Regions from separate parts of the Microbispora sp. NPDC046973 genome, predicted to be linked through region 4. Evidence: riboswitches for the same ligand, from Rfam matches in the RefSeq annotation. Region 4 holds a riboswitch; each other region holds the start of a gene.
What was found. A riboswitch is a leader RNA that binds a small molecule or an ion and turns the genes downstream of it on or off. The one in region 4 is predicted to bind cyclic di-AMP.

Region 1: linked by a shared signal. The riboswitch ahead of ABZ860_RS29025 (NlpC/P60 family protein) and the one ahead of ABZ860_RS31065 (CHAP domain-containing protein) in region 4 are both predicted to bind cyclic di-AMP.
Region 2: linked by a shared signal. The riboswitch ahead of ABZ860_RS13320 (CHAP domain-containing protein) and the one ahead of ABZ860_RS31065 (CHAP domain-containing protein) in region 4 are both predicted to bind cyclic di-AMP.
Region 3: linked by a shared signal. The riboswitch ahead of ABZ860_RS02775 (C40 family peptidase) and the one ahead of ABZ860_RS31065 (CHAP domain-containing protein) in region 4 are both predicted to bind cyclic di-AMP.

What each region holds. Positions count from the first base shown of each region.
Region 1 is NZ_JBEYWQ010000018.1:161,662-166,451, reverse strand. Features, by position in the region: partial or broken gene ABZ860_RS29035 (hypothetical protein) at 1-474, opposite strand, end outside; gene ABZ860_RS29030 (amino-acid N-acetyltransferase) at 622-1,173, opposite strand; cyclic di-AMP (ydaO/yuaA leader) riboswitch at 1,565-1,718, shown strand; gene ABZ860_RS29025 (NlpC/P60 family protein) at 1,784-2,827, shown strand; gene ABZ860_RS29020 (LuxR C-terminal-related transcriptional regulator) at 2,886-3,134, opposite strand; gene ABZ860_RS29015 (helix-turn-helix domain-containing protein) at 3,208-3,618, opposite strand; gene ABZ860_RS29010 (NADP-dependent oxidoreductase) at 3,717-4,640, shown strand; gene lysS (lysine--tRNA ligase) at 4,768-4,790, opposite strand, start outside.
Region 2 is NZ_JBEYWQ010000005.1:205,842-210,631, reverse strand. Features, by position in the region: gene ABZ860_RS13335 (PHB depolymerase family esterase) at 1-281, shown strand, start outside; gene ABZ860_RS13330 (SRPBCC domain-containing protein) at 344-1,138, opposite strand; gene ABZ860_RS13325 (DUF305 domain-containing protein) at 1,467-2,066, shown strand; gene ABZ860_RS13320 (CHAP domain-containing protein) at 2,153-2,815, opposite strand; cyclic di-AMP (ydaO/yuaA leader) riboswitch at 3,117-3,259, opposite strand; gene ABZ860_RS13315 (dienelactone hydrolase family protein) at 3,572-4,315, shown strand; gene ABZ860_RS13310 (DUF6295 family protein) at 4,327-4,614, shown strand; gene ABZ860_RS13305 (GNAT family N-acetyltransferase) at 4,701-4,790, opposite strand, start outside.
Region 3 is NZ_JBEYWQ010000001.1:563,752-568,541, forward strand. Features, by position in the region: gene ABZ860_RS02755 (VOC family protein) at 1-122, opposite strand, end outside; gene ABZ860_RS02760 (YafY family protein) at 217-1,233, shown strand; gene ABZ860_RS02765 (alpha/beta hydrolase) at 1,279-2,055, opposite strand; gene ABZ860_RS02770 (MarR family winged helix-turn-helix transcriptional regulator) at 2,117-2,533, shown strand; gene ABZ860_RS02775 (C40 family peptidase) at 2,623-3,126, opposite strand; cyclic di-AMP (ydaO/yuaA leader) riboswitch at 3,257-3,414, opposite strand; gene ABZ860_RS02780 (peptidase domain-containing ABC transporter) at 3,646-4,790, opposite strand, start outside.
Region 4 is NZ_JBEYWQ010000021.1:77,081-81,870, forward strand. Features, by position in the region: gene ABZ860_RS31060 (HAMP domain-containing sensor histidine kinase) at 1-943, shown strand, start outside; cyclic di-AMP (ydaO/yuaA leader) riboswitch at 1,151-1,284, shown strand; gene ABZ860_RS31065 (CHAP domain-containing protein) at 1,299-1,985, shown strand; gene ABZ860_RS31070 (metalloregulator ArsR/SmtB family transcription factor) at 2,097-2,444, shown strand; gene ABZ860_RS31075 (MerR family transcriptional regulator) at 2,470-3,261, opposite strand; gene ABZ860_RS31080 (alpha/beta hydrolase) at 3,245-4,141, opposite strand; gene ABZ860_RS31085 (RNA polymerase subunit sigma-70) at 4,394-4,790, shown strand, end outside.

The DNA of each region.
Region 1 (4,790 bases), on a different contig from region 4:
GTAGTGCTGCTGGCCCTGCTGGGCACCGTAGCCCTGCTGGCCGTACTGCTGCTGGCCCTGCTGAGTGCCGTAGCCCTGCTGCGGGGCGGCCTCCTGGCCGTAGCCCTGCTGCTGGCCGTAGCCCTGCTGCGGGCCGGTCTGGCCGTAGCCCTGCTGCCCGTAGCCCTGCTGGCCGTACTGCTGCTGACCGTAGCCCTGCTGCGGGCCGGTCTGGCCGTAGCCGCCCTGGGACGGCTGACCGTACTGCTGCTGGCCCTGCTGGGCGCCGTAGCCCTGCTGCTGACCGTAGCCGCCCTGGGCGGGGTCGTAGGCGGGCGGCTGCTGCGGACCCGTGTGCTGCCCGCGGTAGCTGACGACCGTGACGTCGGGGTCGTAGTCCTGGGATTGTCTGTCCGTGCCATACCCGGGGTTCGATGACGGCGGTGGCGTTCCGTCCGACTCGTCCTGGGGGTACGGCGGCTGTCCGGTGCTCACCGTGTCACCTCGTTTCGAAGACGCATGCGCCGCACGTCTGTAGCACACGCTGATATTGCCAAAAGTAGCGACAGGTGTATCAACAGTCACCTTTGCAGCAGTCGACAACCAACGTCAAGATCAGTGATCAATGCCCGGCAAAGGCGCTCAACGACGGTCGAGGTGCAGCAACATGCGGGTGTTCCCCAGCGTGTTCGGCTTGACGTGCTCCAGGTCGAGAAACTCGGCGACACCCTCGTCGTACGACGCGAGCAGTTCCTCGTACACCTCATGGGAGACGGGAGTGCCCTGGATCGGCCTGAAACCATGCCTGGCGAAGAACTCCACCGCGAACGTGAGGCAGAAGACCCTCCGCACCCCGAGGTCCCTGGCGGTCTCGATGAGCGCGCCGACGATCCGATGGCCGATGCCTCCGCCGCGTGCCGCGGGATCCACGGCGACGGTCCTGATCTCGGCCAGGTCCTCCCACAGCACGTGCAGCGCGCCGCAGCCGACGACCTGCCCGTCCGCCTCGGCCACCCAGAACTCCTGGACGTCCTCGTACAGCGTGACCGTGCTCTTCTTGAGCAGGCGGGGACCGACGCCCGAATACGCGTCGACGAGGCGCCGGATCGCCCGGACGTCCGGCGTCCTGGCCCGGCGCACCGTCACGGCCGTGGCACCCGGCTCGCTGGATGTCTGCGCGGCGACCTGCTCCATGACCGGTCAGCCTAGCCGCAGCGCGGCCGATCCCACTCGGTCGGCACGGAGCCTCCCCACGGATAACGGTCATTCCCAAACGCCACACCCGACATGAGTCCTGACTATGCGTAGCCGTAAGGATACGGACGGATGCGCGGCGACACCCAAAGGGGGCTGTCCAGGTTCGTCCCACTTTTTTCACCAGCCCGAGCAGCACATCGAAACCCTCAGATCGCTCTAAACGCAGGTGAAGGCGGATAAATCACCACCGAGCTCGTGACCCGACCGTGATCGTTTGGTTGTCAAACGTAGACGGGTTTCGGAGTTCTGGTTGAGCAAGAACTCGCCGTGCACTATCGTCCAGCGACGATGCCGGTCATCGTGAGCGCTCACGGCGACCGGGCGCCGAATCTTCGAAGCACCGAGTGCGAAGGGGAGCCGGGGACCCAACTGCAGGATCAGGATCGGTTCGGTCTCGGATCTACAAGGGGTGAATCCGCCAAGGTAGGGCTACTCCGGCCCGAACCCGTCAGCTAACCCGGTAGGCGCTCAGAAGTGCCCCGCTGTACGGCCCGTCTCGACGACGGACGCGCCGCGGGGCACACGTGGGAGAGGAGCTCGGTTGCGCATGCGTGGAGGACGGCCGGCGGGCAGGCACGCCCGCGGCCGACGGTCCGGAGCCGGCACGGCCGGTCCGGGTGCCATCCGCCGCTTCGCGTTCGTCGGCGTCGCGATCACCGCGATCACGTTCGGCGCCCCGGTGGTCCGCGCCACCGCCGACCCCAAGCCGAGCCTCAAGGAGCTCACAGCTCAGGTCGAGGGCCTCTACACCGAGATCGAGACGCTCACCGAGCAGTACAACGGCGAGCGGGTGCGCCTGAAGGCGGCCGAGCGGTCCGCCGATCTCGCCAAGAAGAACCTCGCCAAGAGCGAGGCGGAGCTCGAGGTCCGCCGGCAGAAGGCGAGCGCCCTCGCGCAGCACTCCTACATGACCAACGGGCTCGGCAACGCGCTCGTGCTCATCGACAGCGACGCCGACCCCCGGCGATACCTGGACCAGGCCTCCACGACGTACGCGCTGGAGTTGCAGCAGAGCCAGGAGGTCGCCGAGGTCACCAAGGCCATGGACGCCGCCGCACGGGCCAGGGAGAGCGCCTCCGCCCGGCAGACCGAGGTCAAGAAGCTCCTCAGCGGCCTCGACTCGCGGCGCGACAAGATCACCAAGCTGATCAAGAAGACCGAGAGCAGCCTCTACCGGCAGGTCTCCCAGACAATCGGCAGCGAGACGCGCTCGAGGACGTCGTTCCCCATCATCGGCGACGGCAAGGCCGCCCAGGCGGCGCGCTGGGCCCTCAGGCAGCAGCTCAAGCCGTACGTGTGGGGCGCCGAGGGGCCGGGCTCCTTCGACTGCTCGGGCCTGGTCATGGCGGCCTACCAGTCCGTGGGCATCAGCCTGCCCCACTACACGGGCGACCAGTGGACGGCCGGCACGCACATCCCCCGTGACCAGCTCCGCCCCGGCGACCTGGTGTTCTTCTACTCCGACCTGCACCACGTGGGCATCTACATCGGCAACGGCTACATGATCCACGCGCCGCGCACGGGAGACGTCGTCCACATCGCGAGGATCGCCGGACGGCCGTTCGCGGGAGCGGTGCGCGTCGCCGACTGAGCCCTCCCTCGCCGGAGCCGGCTGGGCCCTTCCTCGCCGGAGGGCGTCGCGTTCGCGGTCAGATGAGGCGGCGGCGTGCCGCCCAGGCGACGGCCTCGATCGCGGTCGCCACGCCGATGCGGTCGCAGATGCACCGCAGCCGGCGCCGCACGGTGCGCCCGCTGACGTCGAGACTGCGGCCCACCCGGTCGGCGGTCACGCCCTTGGCCAGCTCCGCGAGGAGAAGCAGATCCTCTTCGGTGAGACCGGCACGGTCAAGGTCCGAGGCGAGATTGTCACCTCGGTAGACGACCTCGGGAACACCCATCGTCCGCCCTTCCCCACGACGATGCTTCGTCGGCCCACCCTTCAGGGAAGGTAAACGCCTCCGCTGAAGGTCGTCAAGGTTCCGAGTCGGAGCGCCGGTCGTACGCCTCCCTGGCCGCCTCGACATCCTCCATGTGGATCTCGGCCCAGTGCTTGATCGCTTCGAGCAGCGACATGAGGTCCTCGCCCAGGGGCGTGAGCCGGTAATCGACCCGGACCGGCACCGAGGGAGTGACCGTGCGGGAGACCAGGCCGTCGCGCTCCATCGTCCGCAGCGTCTGCGTGAGCATCTTCCGGCTGACGCCGGCGATCGTCCGCGCGAGCTCGCTGTAGCGGAGCGGGCCGTGCGCGAGCGCGGTGAGCGCCAGGCTCACCCACTTGTCGCCGAGGGTGTCGAGCAGCTGCCGGGACGGGCAGGTCGCGACGTACGCGTTGTAGCGCCGGCGCTCCTCCTCGCGCCGTTCGGCCGCCGTCTGAGTCACCATCGTCTTCCCTTCTCCTCCCTTACGCACTTCCAGGTGCCTTCTTACCGAAAGAAAGCAGCTCTCCATACGCTCCCTTCCACAGCGATGAGGAGGGACCCATGAGAGCAGTGGTGGCACGGGACGGAGCCATACAGGTCGTCGATGTGGCGGAGCCGGAGCCGGGGCCGGGGCAGGTGCGGATCAGGGTCGAGGCGGCGGCGGTGAACCCCGTCGACCTGCTCACGGCCGCGGGTGCCCTCGCCGACAGCATGCTCATGCCGCGCCTGGAGACCTACGCACTCGGCTGGGACGTGGCGGGCGTGGTCGACCGGGCCGGCCCGGGAGTGACGGGCGTACGCCCGGGGGAGCGGGTCATCGGGCTGTCGGACCGGCTGACGGATCCGCTGAAGGCCCAGGCGGACCTGGTGGTGCTCGACGAGACGGCGGTCGCGCCCGCGCCGGCCGGGGTGGCCGCGCCCGAGGCGTCGACGCTGCCGCTGAACGCGCTCACCGCCGTCCAGGCGCTCGATCTCGCCGGGCTCGCCGAGGGTGAGACCCTGCTCGTCACGGGAGCGGCAGGCGGCCTCGGCGGCTATCTGGTGGAACTGGCCGTGGCGCGGGGGCTCAGGGTCGCGGCGGTCGCCGCGCCCGGCGACGAGCCGCTGGTGCGGGGCTTCGGCGCGGAGTGGTTCGTGCCGAGGGGCGCCGGCCTGGCCGCGGCCGTCAGAGCCGCCGTTCCCGGCGGCGTGCACGGCCTGGTGGACGCGGCGGTCGTCGGCCTGCCCGCGCTGGACGCCGTGCGCAACGGGGGCGCGTTCGTCGCCGTCGGCGCCGGGCTGGCCCCCGTCCCGCTGCGCGGCATCCGGGTCTCGACGGTGTTCGTCCGCGCCGACACGGCACAACTGCGGGACGTCGCGAAGCTGGCCGAGGCGGGACGGCTGAGCATGCGGGTCGCGGGCACCTACCCACTGGAGCGGGCGGCCGAGGCGCACGAACGCCTGCGGAAGGGCGGCCTGCGCGGCCGGCTGGTCCTGCTGCCCTGAACTTTCTGCCCTGAATTCTCTGCGCTGAGTTTCCTGCCCTGGTGTGCGCTGACATACCCGGGACAGAACGGGCGCGGGCCGGACGGCCATGCCGTCCGGCCCGCTCTCAGGAGATCGGATGCCGGGGTCAGGCGCGGCCGAGCAGCTCGC
Region 2 (4,790 bases), on a different contig from region 4:
GCGGCGCCCAGCCCAGCCCCAGCCCCAGCGCCACGCCCACCGTCAGCCCCAGCCCGTCACCCAGCCCGTCACCCAGCCCCTCACCCATCGCCACGCCGCCGGGCACGTGCGTGCGGGCCAGTAACTACGCCCACACCACCGCCGGGCGGGCGTACCAATCCGGCGGCTACACCTACGCCAAGGGGTCGAACGACGCGATGGGACTGTGGAACACCTTCACCACGCACGCGCTGCGCCAGACCGGCCCGGACTACTGGGTGCTCGCCGACGGCCAGTGCTGATCCGCCGCGCCCTGCCGGGGCGTGCCGCGCCCTGCCCGTCCGGGCGGGGCGCGGCGCGCAGGTCACGCGCTCCCGGCCGGCAGAGGCTCGCCCGTCTCCAGCAGGGTCTTGAGCGCGGACAGCACCTGGGGCCAGCCCTGGCCGACCATCTCCCGCAGGGTGCCGCCGGGATCGAAGCCGTCGTGGACGACTGTCAGCTTGACCGTCTCCCCCACCGGCTCGATCTCGAACGTCACCCGTGACCTGCGCTCCGCCTTCAGCCTGGCGAGCACGTCCTCCCCCAGGCCGACCGCCTCGGCCCACTCCGGCGTGAAGGAGTGCCAGGTGTACGACAGACGGCGGCCGGGCTCGGATTCGACGACGACCTGCTCGGGATCGGCGATCGCCACACCGCCCTGATGCCAGGTCATCGGCGCCCCCGCCCGCCAGTCGGTGTCGAAGGACAGGCCCCAGTAGCGCCGGGTGAAGCCGGGGTCGGTCAGGGCCTGCCACAGCCGCTCGGGCGTGGTCCTGATGTAGGTGGTGTAGACGAACTCGGGGTTGCCCATCGGTTCCTGCTCCAATGCGTTCTTGAGATCGGCAAGAGCACGGGCCCGCTCGCGGTCGAACCTGCTCATCCAGCGGTCCGCGATGGCGTTGATGGGCACGGCGTTGAGGTAGTGCAGTTTCTCCCGGCCGCGCCACACCGTGGTCACGAGGTTCGCCGCCTCCAACACCGCCAGGTGCTTGCTGACCGACTGCCGCGCCATGTCCAGCCCCGCGCACAGTTCACGCAACGTCTGGCCGTTGCGGGCGTTCAGGCTGTCCAGCAACCGGCGGCGGCTGGCGTCGGCCAGCGCCTTGAACACCTCGTCCATCTTCCCCATCCCGAACATGCAGCCGTTTGGCTGCATGAACGATACGCAGCCGCAAGGCTGCATGTCAACGTCTCCCCGCAAGGCTGCCCACCGGGTCCAGACGCGGCACGACTACGCCGGGGCGACGGTCTCGGGCCGCGTGAGCTCGGGGAGCGCGGCGTTCGCCATCCGCGGCTCGACCTACGGCGACAACTACCGGTTCCGGATCACGTTCAGCCGACGGGAACGTTCCGCGGGGCGGGGTACGACAAGCCAGAGGCGCGCATTCCGTGCCCGCATTCCAGGGGCTCGCGCTCGCCCCCCTTCAGACGTACGGAGGTGTCGGCCGATGAAGGGACGTGTTCTACCGGTGGCCCTGCTGACGGGCGGCCTGCTGGTCGGCGTGGGCGGCGCGTACGGCTCCGCCGCATCGGCCGGGACGCCTTCTCCGCCCGCCGCGCTCACCGCGCCTGCCGCCACGACGCCGGCCGCCGACCACAACGACCAGGACGTCATGTTCGCCCGGATGATGATCCCGCATCATCGTCAGGCGGTGGAGATGGGGAGGCTGGCCGAGGGCCGCGCGGCGGACGCCCGGGTCGCGCGGCTGGCCCGGCGGATCGAGGCCGCGCAGGCTCCCGAGATCCGGACCATGAGCGGCTGGCTCAGGGCCTGGGGTGAGCAGGTGCCCGGCGAGAGCCCGGCGCCGGCGCACCACGCCATGCCGGGAATGATGTCCCCCGAGGACATGCGGCGTCTCGAAGGGCTGTCCGGACGGGCCTTCGACCGGGCCTTCCTCACGATGATGATCCGGCACCACGAGGGCGCCGTCGCCATGGCCCGCGACGAACTGCGCAGCGGAATCTACGCGCCTGCCCGGCGGATGGCGGCGTCCATCGTCTTCAGCCAGTCCGCCGAGATCAAGGAGATGAAGAGCCTGCTGGGTTAGCGCGCCGCGACGGCCCGCGTCGACGACGTGCCCCTATGGTCCGCCGCCACGGGAAGGCGGACCGGTGGGAGGCCGGCGGTGGGAGGTCACCCGCGCTTGCGGTGCCGCCCGCCGGACGTCGCCGCCGCGGCCTTGAACCGGAGCCCGGTCACGGCGGTGGAGACCACCGCGAACAGCAGGCCCGCCGGCAGGACGGCGTCGCCGGGCGACCACACGACGTCGAGGGACTTCCCCTGCGTGGCCGCCATGTTCCTGGTCGCGGGCGCCGCGGCACCCTGGACGCTCGCCTTCACGGCCGCCACGGGCTGGATCGTCACCGGCGCCTTCTGCGCCCCCTTGACCTTGCGCGGCAGGCCGTACCCGACGATCTTGCTCGTGTCGCGCACCTTGCGCTTCAGCCACACGCCGTCGACGTTGCCCTCGATGGTGTGGACCTTGCCGCCGACGACCTTCTCGACGATGCCGACGTGGTCGATGTCGTGGATCTTCTTGGACCCCGACCAGTCGAAGAAGACCACGGCGCCCGGCTCGGGCTTGTCGCTCCAGGCGTGGTTCTTCTTGAACCACTTGGCGTGCCGTGTGGTCAGCGCGAACTCGCCGACATGGTCCTGCACCCCGGCCCGGTCCGCCGCCCAGGAGACGAACATGTCGCACCAGGGGGCGGTCTTGAAGTCGGGGTCCTTGGCGACGTTGTCGGCGTACCACTCGCCGAACTTCGTGTGTTTCCCGGCTCGCTCGCGGTAGCCCAGTTCCGGGCGGACGGCGTCGAGCAGCTCTCGGGCGATCGGATCGGTGGAAATCGGAGGCTCCTATGGCGCGCTTCGAGACATGACGAATCGAGACATGACGAACCGGCCCGCGGGGCGTGACGGCATGACGGCATGACCGTCCGAGGACACGGCCGCGGCGGGGCGGAATCAGAAACGGGAGATGTGGCAGCCCGTCACGGGCGCGCCATCACCCCGGAAGCCTGGAGACGTTCCAGGGCAGGCATGTGGTCCGGCGATGCGACGCGGACCGGGTGGGCAGGTGGAGCCGACACTCCACGCGCTCTCCTCTCCTTGGCCGCCTACCGGGTTAGCTGACGGGTTCGGGCCAGGAGTAGCCCTACCGGATGGTCCGGATTCACCCCAAGAGACGTGGGTCCCCGGTTCCCGGGATCGATGACTTCCGGGATTCGGCGGTCGCCGGTCGTCCTCGGGTTGAGGACCGCTCACCGGCGAGACACGGGAAGCTTAGTAGATAACAAGTAAGACACGACCAAAAAGGCGGCAAACGGCACGATTCTGGCCCCCACCGTTCCGCGCTTCCGCAGGTCCTCACGGTCGCGGACTGTCCGCGGTGAGATGCGCCACACAGCGCCCCGTACGGCACGAGCGCCCGCCCGGCGCAGTCATCGGTCCGCTGCCGGACGGCGGGATTACTTAGCCAAACTAACTACTAGGGTGGCTCCCGGCACCGCTTCTCACGGGCAGCGCTGTGATCAGAGGGGAAAGGGGATCTCGATGACGGACGCGATGTGGGCGGGTACGGTCGCCGTGACCGGGCACGAAGGCGCCGAGCTCGAAGCGTACGCGGCCCGGCCGCTCGGCTCCGGCTCCCACGGCGGGGTCGTGGTGATCCACCACCTGCCCGGCTATGACGAGGCCACCAAGGAGATCGTCCGCAGGTTCGCCGCGCACGGCTATGCGGCGATCTGCCCCAACCTGTACTCCCGGGAGGGCACCGGCGTCAGCCCGGACGACCAGGCCGCCGCGGCCCGGGCCAAGGGCGGCGTCCCGGACGAGCAACTCGTCGGCGACGTCGCCGGCGCCGCGGCCTACCTGAAAGGCCTGGAGCACGCCAACGGCAGGATCGGTGTCATCGGCTACTGCTCCGGTGGGCGGCAGACGTTCCTGGCCGCCTGCTCGCTCCGGATCGACGCGGCCGTCGACTGCTACGGGGCCTTCGTGGTCACCGCGCCGCCCGCCGAATTCCCGCTCGACGCCGAACCGCTGATCTCCCGGGCGGCCGATCTGTCCTGCCCGCTCCTCGGGCTCTTCGGGGCGGACGACAGGTACCCCTCACCGGACGAGGTGGACGTGCTCTCCGCCGAGCTGGACAGACTCGGCAAGGACCACGAGTTCCACGTGTTCCCCGGCGCCGGCCACGGGTTTTTCTCCGTGGACCGCCCGGCGTACCGGCCCGCCGCCGCGGTGGAGGGCTGGAAGAAGGTCTTCGGTTTCTTCGGCCGCCACCTCGCCGCCTGAGGAGGACAGGAATGTGCACCTATCTCACCGAGAAGATCCGGATCGACGGCGCCGCCAAGGGGGCGTCGGGCTGGTTCACGGTCACCGACGGCATGGTCTACCTCGACCATCCCTACCACGCGTGCCAGGAGCACACGGTGAACATCGACCTCACCAACCCGGCCGAGGGCCCGTCGGCCCGGGTCGCGATCGAGCTCACCGAGGAGGCGGCGCTCGCCCTGGTGGAGGCCATCCACAAGGCCCTGGCCGCGGCGCCGCCCGGGCTCGCGTCGGCCGCCCGCCGGCCGGCCTCCGTCTGATCCCGCCCCCGCCCGCCCCCCGGGGGTGAGCGGGCAGGCTGAACGGACGGGTCCCGCCGGCCGGCGACCGGCGGGACCCGCGCGCGTCAGTCGTCGAGCGACATGTACAGGCGGGTGCCGCCCGGCCGGAAGCCAACGCGTTCGTAGACCCGGCGCGATCCCTCGCCGCCGTACTC
Region 3 (4,790 bases), on a different contig from region 4:
GCGGTCCTGAGCTCGGCGAAGTCCTCGCCGAACCATCGGGCCCGCGCTCCGGTGGCTCGCTCGTAGAAGTCCACGAGGCGCGCGACATCGCCCGTGATGACGCGGATCGATACGAAGTCCATGGTGATCTCCCTGGTACGCGGGGTCGTTCTCCCGAGGCACACTAGGAGGGATACCGGACAGAAACCGCCCACTATTGTCACTAGGTTGTGTGACGTGGCCCGACCTACTCACCGCGTGCTCACGCTGCTGGAGCTCCTGCAGTCGGGCGGCATCCGGACGATGGCCGAGCTCGCCGACCGGCTCGGCGTCGACGAGCGCACCGTTCGGCGGTACGTGGACCACCTGATCGACCTCGACGTACCCGTCGAGTCGGTGCGCGGCCGCTACGGCGGATACCGGCTCGCCCCCGGATACCGCCTGCCTCCGCTCATGCTGAGCGACGACGAAGCGCTCGCCGTGCTGCTCGGCCTGGTCGCCGGTCGCCGGGCAGGGCTGATGACGACGACGGGCACGGCGAGCGAGACGGCGGCGGCCAAGATCCGGCGGGTCCTGCCCGAGCGGCTCGCCCGCAGGCTCGACACCGTGCTCGAATCCCTCGCCTTCACGGCTCCGCCCGGCGAGTTCGCCGCCCCGGAGACCGCGGTCCTGCTCTCCGTGGCCGACGCGGTGCGCCATCGCCGGCCGATCTCGATCAGGTACACCGCCGCCGACGGCCGGCGCAGCGAACGCACGCTGCATCCCTACGGGCTCGTCGCCCATTCGGGCCGGTGGTACGTCACCGGTGCGGATCCCGAGATCGGCGAGGATCGGACCTTACGGCTGGATCGCATCGCGGACGCGAGGACCCTGCCCGGTTCGTTCGAGCCGCCCGCCGGGCTCGATCCGGCGCAGCACGTTCTGTCGGGGTTCGCCAGGGCTCGGTATCGGCACGAAGTGGTCCTGCGGATCCAGGGGACGGTCGAGCAGATCCGCGCCCGGCTTCCCGCCGGCGTCGCGACTGTGGAGGAGTCCCCGCCCGCCGGAGGCGCGGACCCCGAGACCGAGGGCTGGCTCCGGGCCGAGCTGCGAGCGGAGCGGCTCGATTGGTTGCCTCCGGTGCTCGCGTCGCTCGACCGGCCGTTCGTCGTCGAGCGACCGGACGAGCTTCGCGGCCTCGTGGCCGCGCTCGCGGACCGGCTCGCGGCCTCCGCCCGGAGGGTGCCGCCCGCTCCTGGCACAGTCGTCGCCTGAAGCGACCGCGACTGCAGTAGGCGCGGCCTCGATGCGCGCCGCCGCTCACCGGTCCGCGGCTGCGTGTAGATAGTGGTCGATCGCGGCGAAGGTGGCTACCGGCTGTTCGATGTGCGGCAGGTGGCCGGCTTCCGGAATCACCTCCAGCCGGCCGTCTCCGAAGGCGTCGGCGTAGGCGGCGCCGTAGGCGGGAGTGACGATCCGGTCGCTTTCTCCCCACAGCAGGAGAGTGGGGACGTCGACGTGTCGCAGCCGGCGGAGCAGTTTGGGGTCGTGCATATAGGGGTCGCCGGCCAGCGTGCGCATGGTGGCCATGTCGGCTGCCCGGCGCGCGAGTTGGTCGGCGGGAACGCCGGCCGGGTCGGCGTAGAAGCGCTGCGAGTCGTGCCAGGCGTACTCGGCGACGCCGCGGGCGTCGAGGGAGAAGAAGTCGCGGATCGGCTCGCCGGGGATGTGCACGCCGACGGCGTCGATCAGCACCAGTCCGGTGATGATCCCCGCGGTGTCGCGTACGGCCATCTCGGCGGCGGTCCAGCCGCCGAGAGAGGAGCCGACGACGAGGACGTCGCGCAGTCCGAGCCGATGCAGACAGTGCAGGTAGGCCAGGGCGAGGTCGTCTATGCCGGTGAGCCATAAGGGGCGGTGGGTGCCGTCCCAGCCGGGGTGCACCGGCGTGATCGTGTGCGTCGTCCGGCGAAGGTGCCGGGCGAGTCCGGCGACGGTGGCGGGGCCGCCGCCGCCGTGCAGGATCAGGGCCGGTCTGCCGGTTCCGGCTTCCGACACCGTGAGGGACAGGTCGTCGTAGAGCGGGATGGTGTTCATGGGCACAGCATAACTAAGGATGTTTAGTTAAACTAGCTTAGTCTCCTACTAAACTCATGCCGTGCATGGCGATCTGCAAGAACTCGGACGAGCGGTCAAACAGGCTCAGTATCGGCAGCATCGGGCCCTGGAGAGCGGGCTGTCCGCGATCGGCGCGACGCTGGCCCAGTGGGATGCTCTTCGGGCGATCAGCCGTTCTCCCGGGGCGTCGGCCCGGGAGCTGGCCGTGGCGACCTTCCAGACCGAGCAGGCCTTCGGAACCCTCGCCGGTCGGCTGGTGGCCCAGGGGTGGATCGAGCGCCGGCCCGGGCGCGGCCGGCGCATCGAGCACCATCTCACCCCTTCCGGGGAGCGGGTCCTGGAAGCCGGGCACAGGGTCGCCGACGAGGTGCTCGCCAGGTGTTACACCGCGTTGTCGGACGGGGACCGCGGGACCCTGCTTGCCCTGCTCCAGCGCCTCATCGCAGAGGACGCGTAGTCTCCGGCCTCTGGCCGGCCCTCGGCGGGGATTTCCCGGGTGGCGCGCCCCCGGGACATCCCCGCCGAGGAGGTCTCCCCGGCCCGAGGTCAGACCCCGGGGCGTACGGCGGTGAGGAAGCTGCTCCTCCAGTAACCGTTGAGCCTGTCGACACTGACCACCGCGCCGCTGTGGGGAGCGCTGATCACCTTCTTGTGCCCTATGTACATGCCCACGTGGCCGCCGCCGCTGGTGAAGATGAGGTCGCCGGGCTTGAGGTGCGCCAGGGAGACCCTCTTCTTGACGGCATCGAGCATCGACCAGGTCGTGCGCGGGAGCTTGACGCCGGCCTTGCGCCAGGCGAACTGGACCAGCCCGGAGCAGTCGAACGCCCGTGGGCCCGTGGCGCCCCATACGTACGGATCGCCGAGGTGCTTCTTCGCCACCTTGATGGCGCGCTCGGCCTTCTCCTGCTGGAGGGCCGACTTGGTGAGCTTCGTGTTCGCGGAGTCGTCCGCCGTGGTCGCCGCCGGAGCCTCGCCGTTGTACGGGGTGGTCACCGTGACGGGGGGCTCGGGCGGGATGACCGCCGAGGCGGGGGGCGGGGCTGTCACCGTCCCCGACATGGCGGCCGCGGGGAGCGCGCTCAGGGCTCCCACGGAGGCGGTGAGCGCGGCGCTACTGAGAGTGACGCAGGCAATGCGGAGCAGAGTGGTGGAGTTGGCAGACAGGGGATCTCTCCCTAGGGTCTTCCGCTTGCGCCTACCGGGTTAGCTGACGGATTCGGGCGGGGAAGTCGCCCTACGGCGCTGGCGCGCCGATTCACCCCAGACCTTCGTCGAAGGTCGATTGGTTCCCCGGCTCCGAGCCTCCTTGCTGCACGGATTCGGCATCACCGGCGCCCAGGGGGGCGGAGAGGACGTGGCGACGGTGACAGTGGATGTTCGTTTTCGAACACGGCCTGGCCGGGTTCATAACGGCGGTGTCACGGGGACCCCGTCGTTGGGCAAGGAAACTACCAAGTAGCCACATATTGCCGCAAAGGGCATGAAAAGGGTAAAGATCACATAAAAAGGATTAAAAGGTAAAACCCGCAGGTCAGGCGGCCCTTGGAGGGGCAAATGTGGCGCTCGTCACACTCGCCGACGGCGTCCGGGTGCGGGGGCGGGCGCCATGGCCCCGCGTGCGCCTCGCGAAAGATCGGCCTGGGCGGCGAGGAGCTCGGCGTACTTGCCGGGCACGGCCATCAGCTGCTCGTGGGTGCCGCGTTGGACGATGCGTCCTGAGTCGAGGACCAGGATGAGGTCGGCGTCCCTGACTGTGCTGAGGCGGTGGGCGATGATGATTCTGGTCTGGGGGAGCCGGGCCAGGTTGGCCTCGATGGCGGCTTCGGTGGTGCTGTCGAGGTTGCTCGTGGCCTCGTCGAGCAGGAGCACTTTGGGCCGGGACAGTACGGCGCGGGCCAGGGCCAGGCGCTGCCGCTGGCCGCCGGACAGGCCGCCGCCCTCGGTCAGCATGGTCTCGTAGTTCATGGGCATGGCCATGATCTCGTCGTGCAGTGCGGCCAGTTCGGCCGCCGCGACGACGCGCTCCAGTGGGGCGTCGGGGTCGTTGAGTGCGATGTTCTCTCGTATGGTGCCGTTGAACAGGGACGGGTCCTGGGTGACGACGCCGAACTGGCGGCGCAGGGTGCGCAGGTTGAGCTCGCTCGCGGGGACGCCGTCGTAGCGGATCTCGCCCTCGACCGGGGTGTGCAGGGCCAGCAGAAGCCGGGCCAGCGTACTCTTGCCGGAGCCCGAGGCGCCGACCAGCGCGACCTTCTGGCCCGGGTGGATCGACACCGACACGCCCCGGAGGACCCACGGGCCACGCGGGTCGTGCCGGAAGCCGACGTCGCGCAGGTCGATCCGGCCGCGCAGGCGCAGCACCTCGATGCCCTCGTCGGGTTCGGGGGTGGAGATGAGGATGTCGGAGAGCCGGTCGAAGTGGGCGCCCGCCAGCTGGAGGCTCTGGAGGCTGGTCATCAGCGAGCCGAGCGGGGTCAGCGCGGCCAGGGCGATGGCGTTGAGCGCGACCAGCGCGCCGACGGAGAGCTCTCCGTCGAGCACCCGCCAGGCGCCGATCCACAGCAGCGCGAGCGGCGTGATCACGTGGATGGCCGACACGACGGCGTCCAGGAAACCGTGGGTGAGGCCGACGCGCACGTCCGCCTCGAGTTGCCGGCCGAAGTGGTCCGACCACTGCTTCATCGCCCTGCGCTCGGCGCCCGACGCCTTGA
Region 4 (4,790 bases):
GCGGGTGCGCACCAACGTCGAGCAGGGGGCGGCCGACGTGCTGAGCGATGTGCTCAGGTCGTCGGTGGCCGTCATGGTCCTCGTGGGGGCCGTCGCGGTGGTGCTGGGCTACCTGGTGGCCGACCGGGCGCTGCGCCCGCTGGACCGGGTGACCGAGACCGCGCAGCGGCTGTCGGAGAGCACGCTGCACGAGCGGATCGCCCTGCGCGGCCCGCAGGACGAGGTCAAGCGGCTCGCCGACACCTTCGACGCGATGCTCGACCGGCTGCACCGGGTGTTCGACGCCCAGCGCCGGTTCATCGCCAACGCCTCCCACGAGCTGCGCACCCCGCTGGCGGTCAACCGTACGGTCCTGGAGGTGTCGCTGGAGGAGCCGGCGGCGTCGGAGGACCTCAAGGCGCTGGCCCGCGCGCTGCTCGGCACCAACGCGAGGTACGAGCGGCTGATCGAGGGCCTGCTCATGCTGGCGCAGTCGGAGCAGGAGCTGACCGCCCGCAGGCCGGTCGACCTGCGGCAGATCGTCCGTGTGGTGATGGAGCAGATCGACCTGCAGCCGCGCCGCAGGAAGGTGGTCGTCCACGAGGACCTGTGCCCGGCGGTCGCGCACGGCGATCCGCTGTTCCTCGAACGCTGCCTGTTCAACCTGCTGGAGAACGCGATCAAGTACAACGTGCGGGACGGGGAGATCTGGGTGCGGTTGCGGGAGGACGAGGCCGGGGTGAGCGTGACGGTGGAGAACACCGGGCCCCCGGTTCCGCCCTACGAGGTGGACGACCTGTTCGAGCCGTTCCGCCGGCTCGGCGGCGACCGCGTACGCTCCGCACGGGGGGCGGGGCTCGGCCTGTCCATCGTCCGTGCCATCGCCGTGGCGCACGGCGGCGGGGTGGAGGCGCTGGCCCGGCCGGAGGGCGGCCTGTCGGTGACCGTACGCCTGCCCGGGTGAGCCCGGGTTCCGCTGCCGCCGATGATCGCTGGGGCGGCCGTTACCCGGCCCGCCGGGTTTGCTGCCTACTGGCCGGTAAAATCTGAGTTGTTCTAACTTGACCGGTTTGACCTGGTCTATTACCTTTTAGGCAGCTCAGGGCGCACTTGCTCATCTCAATGGTCAAGAAGCCCTCCTCAGACCGACGCGGCCGGCCGATCCCGGCCTGCCGCCCGGCCGCCGAGTCCGCGTCCGCGCGGAGCCGGGGACCCACCTCTCCTGGGGTGAATCGGCATGCCTGCCGTAGGGCGACTTCCAGCCCGAACCCGTCAGCTAACCCGGTAGGCGGCATGGAAGTAAGGGAGTACGCCCCACCATGCACGTCCTCAACACCTGTGTTCGCGCTGCCCTCGCGGGCGGGGCCCTCGCCTCGGCCGTGCTGATCGCGACGCCGGCCGCGCACGCGGACAACCCGGCCAGCGGCAAGGGCCCGGCGGCCGCGCAGTCCATGGCCGAGATCGCCTCCACGCTGCCCAAGGTCAGCGCGGCCGACGTGCTGACCCTGGCCAGGAGCCAGGTCGGGATCAGCGAGAACGCCAACGGCGGCGGAACCAAGTTCCAGCAGTGGTACATGTCCACTCCCCGCGCCCGCGAGACCCTCGCCCGCGACGGAGGAACCCTGAAGGGCTACCTCAACGCCGCCTGGTGCGACATGTTCGTCTCCTGGGTCGGCCACCAGCTCGGCATCGGGCCGGTCATGGGCTCCGACGCCTACACCGTCGAGCACGCCCACTGGTTCGCCGACCACGGCCGCTGGGGCCGCACGCCCAAGCCGGGCGCGGTGGTGTTCTTCAACTGGAACGGCAGCAAGGACATCGACGACATCGTGCACGTCGGCTTCGTCGTCAAGGACAACGGCGACGGCACCATCCGGACCATCGAGGGCAACACGGGCGACGGCGGCGCCGTCGAGGCCCGCGTCCGCCCCACCTGGCAGGTGGTCGGGTACGGCTACCCGATGTACCCCGCGGACGCCTCCGCCTCCGCCACCGCCTCATCCTGACGGACGACGGCTCACCAGCGCGCCGGTGATCCCGGCGCGCTTCGCCGTCCCCGCCGAGAGCGTCCCGGTTCCGAATTGACCTGTATGAGCGCGAGCTGCGAGCCTGACGGCATGCACGCGTTCGACGTCCTCGGCGATCCGGTACGCCGCCGGATCCTGGAACTGCTCGCCGAGGGCGAGCGCTCCGCCGGGGAGATCGGCGCGATCGTGCAGGAGGAGTTCGGGATCTCCCAGCCCGGGGTGTCCCAGCACCTGCGCGTGCTGCGGGAAAGCGGCTTCGCGACGGTGCGGGCGGAAGGCACCCGGCGCCTGTACGCCGTCGACCCGGCGCCGCTCCGCGAGGTCGACACCTGGCTCGACCACTTCCGCCGCTTCTGGAGCCAGCGCCTCGACGCCCTGGGCACCGAACTCGCCCGCGGCAGGCGAGAGCGCCGTCTCCAGGACGACGCCCGTCCGTGAATCGCACACCTGACCCGTGCCGGCACTACCGGGGAGCCGCACCCGGCCTGGGGGCCACGCGCTCGAGCTTGGTCCAGCCCGTCCAGCCTCGCTGCTTCAGCAGCTCGATCAGCCGGCGCGCCGGCGGCACGGTGTCGAACGCCAGCCTGTCCATCGGCGTGACAAGCGGTGACTCGATGTCGATGTCGTCGAGGTAGTCCTCGCCCCGTTCGTCGGCCATGCGCGTGATGTAGGCGGCCAGCTTGTCGGCCAGCTCGACCAGTCGCGGGTCGTCGTCGGCTCGGTCGAGAGCCTGGCTGAGGGAGCGGTAGAAGTCCACGAGCCGCGGGTCGTCGAGCTGCTCCCGCTTGCGCGCCATCCACTCGGGGACTCGCGTGGGCGAGTGCGCGGCCAGCGGGATCCAGCCGTCGCGCTCGGCCTGGACGATCCGCTCGTCGACCCCGAGCGCCCGCAACCGGCCGAGGTATTCGACCACCTCCGGCGGGAGCGCCAGGCTGTCCCCCGAGGCGAGCCGGGCGATCCGCTCGCGATGCCGCTGCCGCTCCCGGATCTCCGCCCGCAGCCGCCTGTCGATGTCCGCGACCGCAGCGGCGAACTCCTCCTCGCCGGCCCGCAGCAGCTCCCGCACCCGCGCCAGCGGGACCCCGGCCTCGGCGAGGGTCCGGATCTTGATCAGCTCGACCACCGCGCCGCCGTCGTATCTGCGGTAGCCGGAGTGGTCCCGCTCCGGCTCCGGCAGCAGTCCCCTGGCGTGGTAGTGCCGCACCGCGCGCACCGTCACTCCGGCGTACGACGCCAGCTCACCGATGGTCAGCATCCGACCAGTCTCCCGGAGTCGCACCGCGGATGATCCGGGCGATTTCCGGGGCATGGGTGAAGACCAGCTGGTGGTCGGCGTCGAGCCAGGACGTGGCGATGTGCGGGTGCTCGCGGGTAAGCCGCTCGACGCCGGCACGCCAGATCCGGTTGAACCGCGGCGCGTGTCCTGCGCCGCGGTCGCCGGCCATCGAGGCCGACATGATCATGCTGATAGGCCGGTCGATCTTCCTGTACCGGCCGAGGATGTCGGCCCGGACCGCATCGATCTCGAGGTTCAGGTCGAGGATTTCCTGCGGGGTGAGCACGACCTGACGCGCGGTGCCCCGCACGGCCTCCTGCCGCGCCGCCAGGTCCTCCCACATGGCGCGGAACTCCGGCAGGACGGCCTCGGTGATGAACGGTTCCGGCACCGGGTTCGCCCCGTCGATGAGGACAAGTCCGGCCACGGTGCCGGGATGCTCGGAGGCATAGTGCACGGCCAGATCCGCGCCCAGCGAGTAGCCCACCAGCACGGGCGCCGCGGGCAGGCCGAGGCGTCCCAGCTCCGTCATCACGGCGACGAGATCGCCGAGGAAGTCCTCGAAGGAGTAACGGTCGGCGACCGAGGCGAGGCCGTGGCCCCGCAGGTCGAAGGTCACCACGTCGTGGTCGCGCCGCAGCAGCCCGGCCAGCTCGTGCAGGCCGGCCTGTGTCGAGTTCAGCCCAGGGCACAGGACCAGCGGTCGCCCCCGGCCGCCGCGAGACACCGGGATCGTGACGCCGTCGTGTTTGATCGTGAAGTGCCGCATCGCCTCGTCGCCTCTTTCGGCCCGCTCTCCGTCATCGTCGTGCTCGCCGTACGGCCCGCGCGGTCCGGCGGCCTCTGTTTCCGTGGTCATGCCACCATGCTGAGAGGTTGACCCGGCGTCAGGGTCAAGTGGCGCGGCGACAGGACGTCCGCACCCGCGCGGCGGCCCGTGCCCCGAGCGGCCCCGGCGGCGTAGCCGCTCATCCGAAGCGGCTGCCCCGACGATCCGTTGCGTGACCCGGCCTGACGAACGGCCCGGTGTGAGCGGCTTCACCGCTCAGAAATCCTCCGCCACGTCGTCAGTTCTGGTAGCCCCTCGCCACTCGCGGAAGGATTGACGACCATGACCGACGCCAGACTGCCAGGCCACGACGAGGCCCCGTTCATCGCGGCGGCCCGCTCGAATGACGCAGCACAGTTCGCGCTCATCACGGAGCGCTACCGGCGTGAGCTGCAGGTGCACTGCTACCGGATGCTCGCGAACTACGAGGACGCCCAGGACATGACGCAGGAGACGTTCCTGCGGGCGTGGGACAAGCGGGAGTCGTTCAAGGGGCACGCTGCGCTGCGGACCTGGCTGTACCGGATCGCGACGAACGCCTGCCTCGACTTTCTGGAGAAGCGCAACGAGCGCACACCCGTGCCTGCCGAACTGCCGGGCGCGGGCTCGGAAGTGCGCTACCTGCAGCCTTATCCGGACCGGATGCTCCCGGAGGACCCGCAGGAATCGGTGGTGGCGC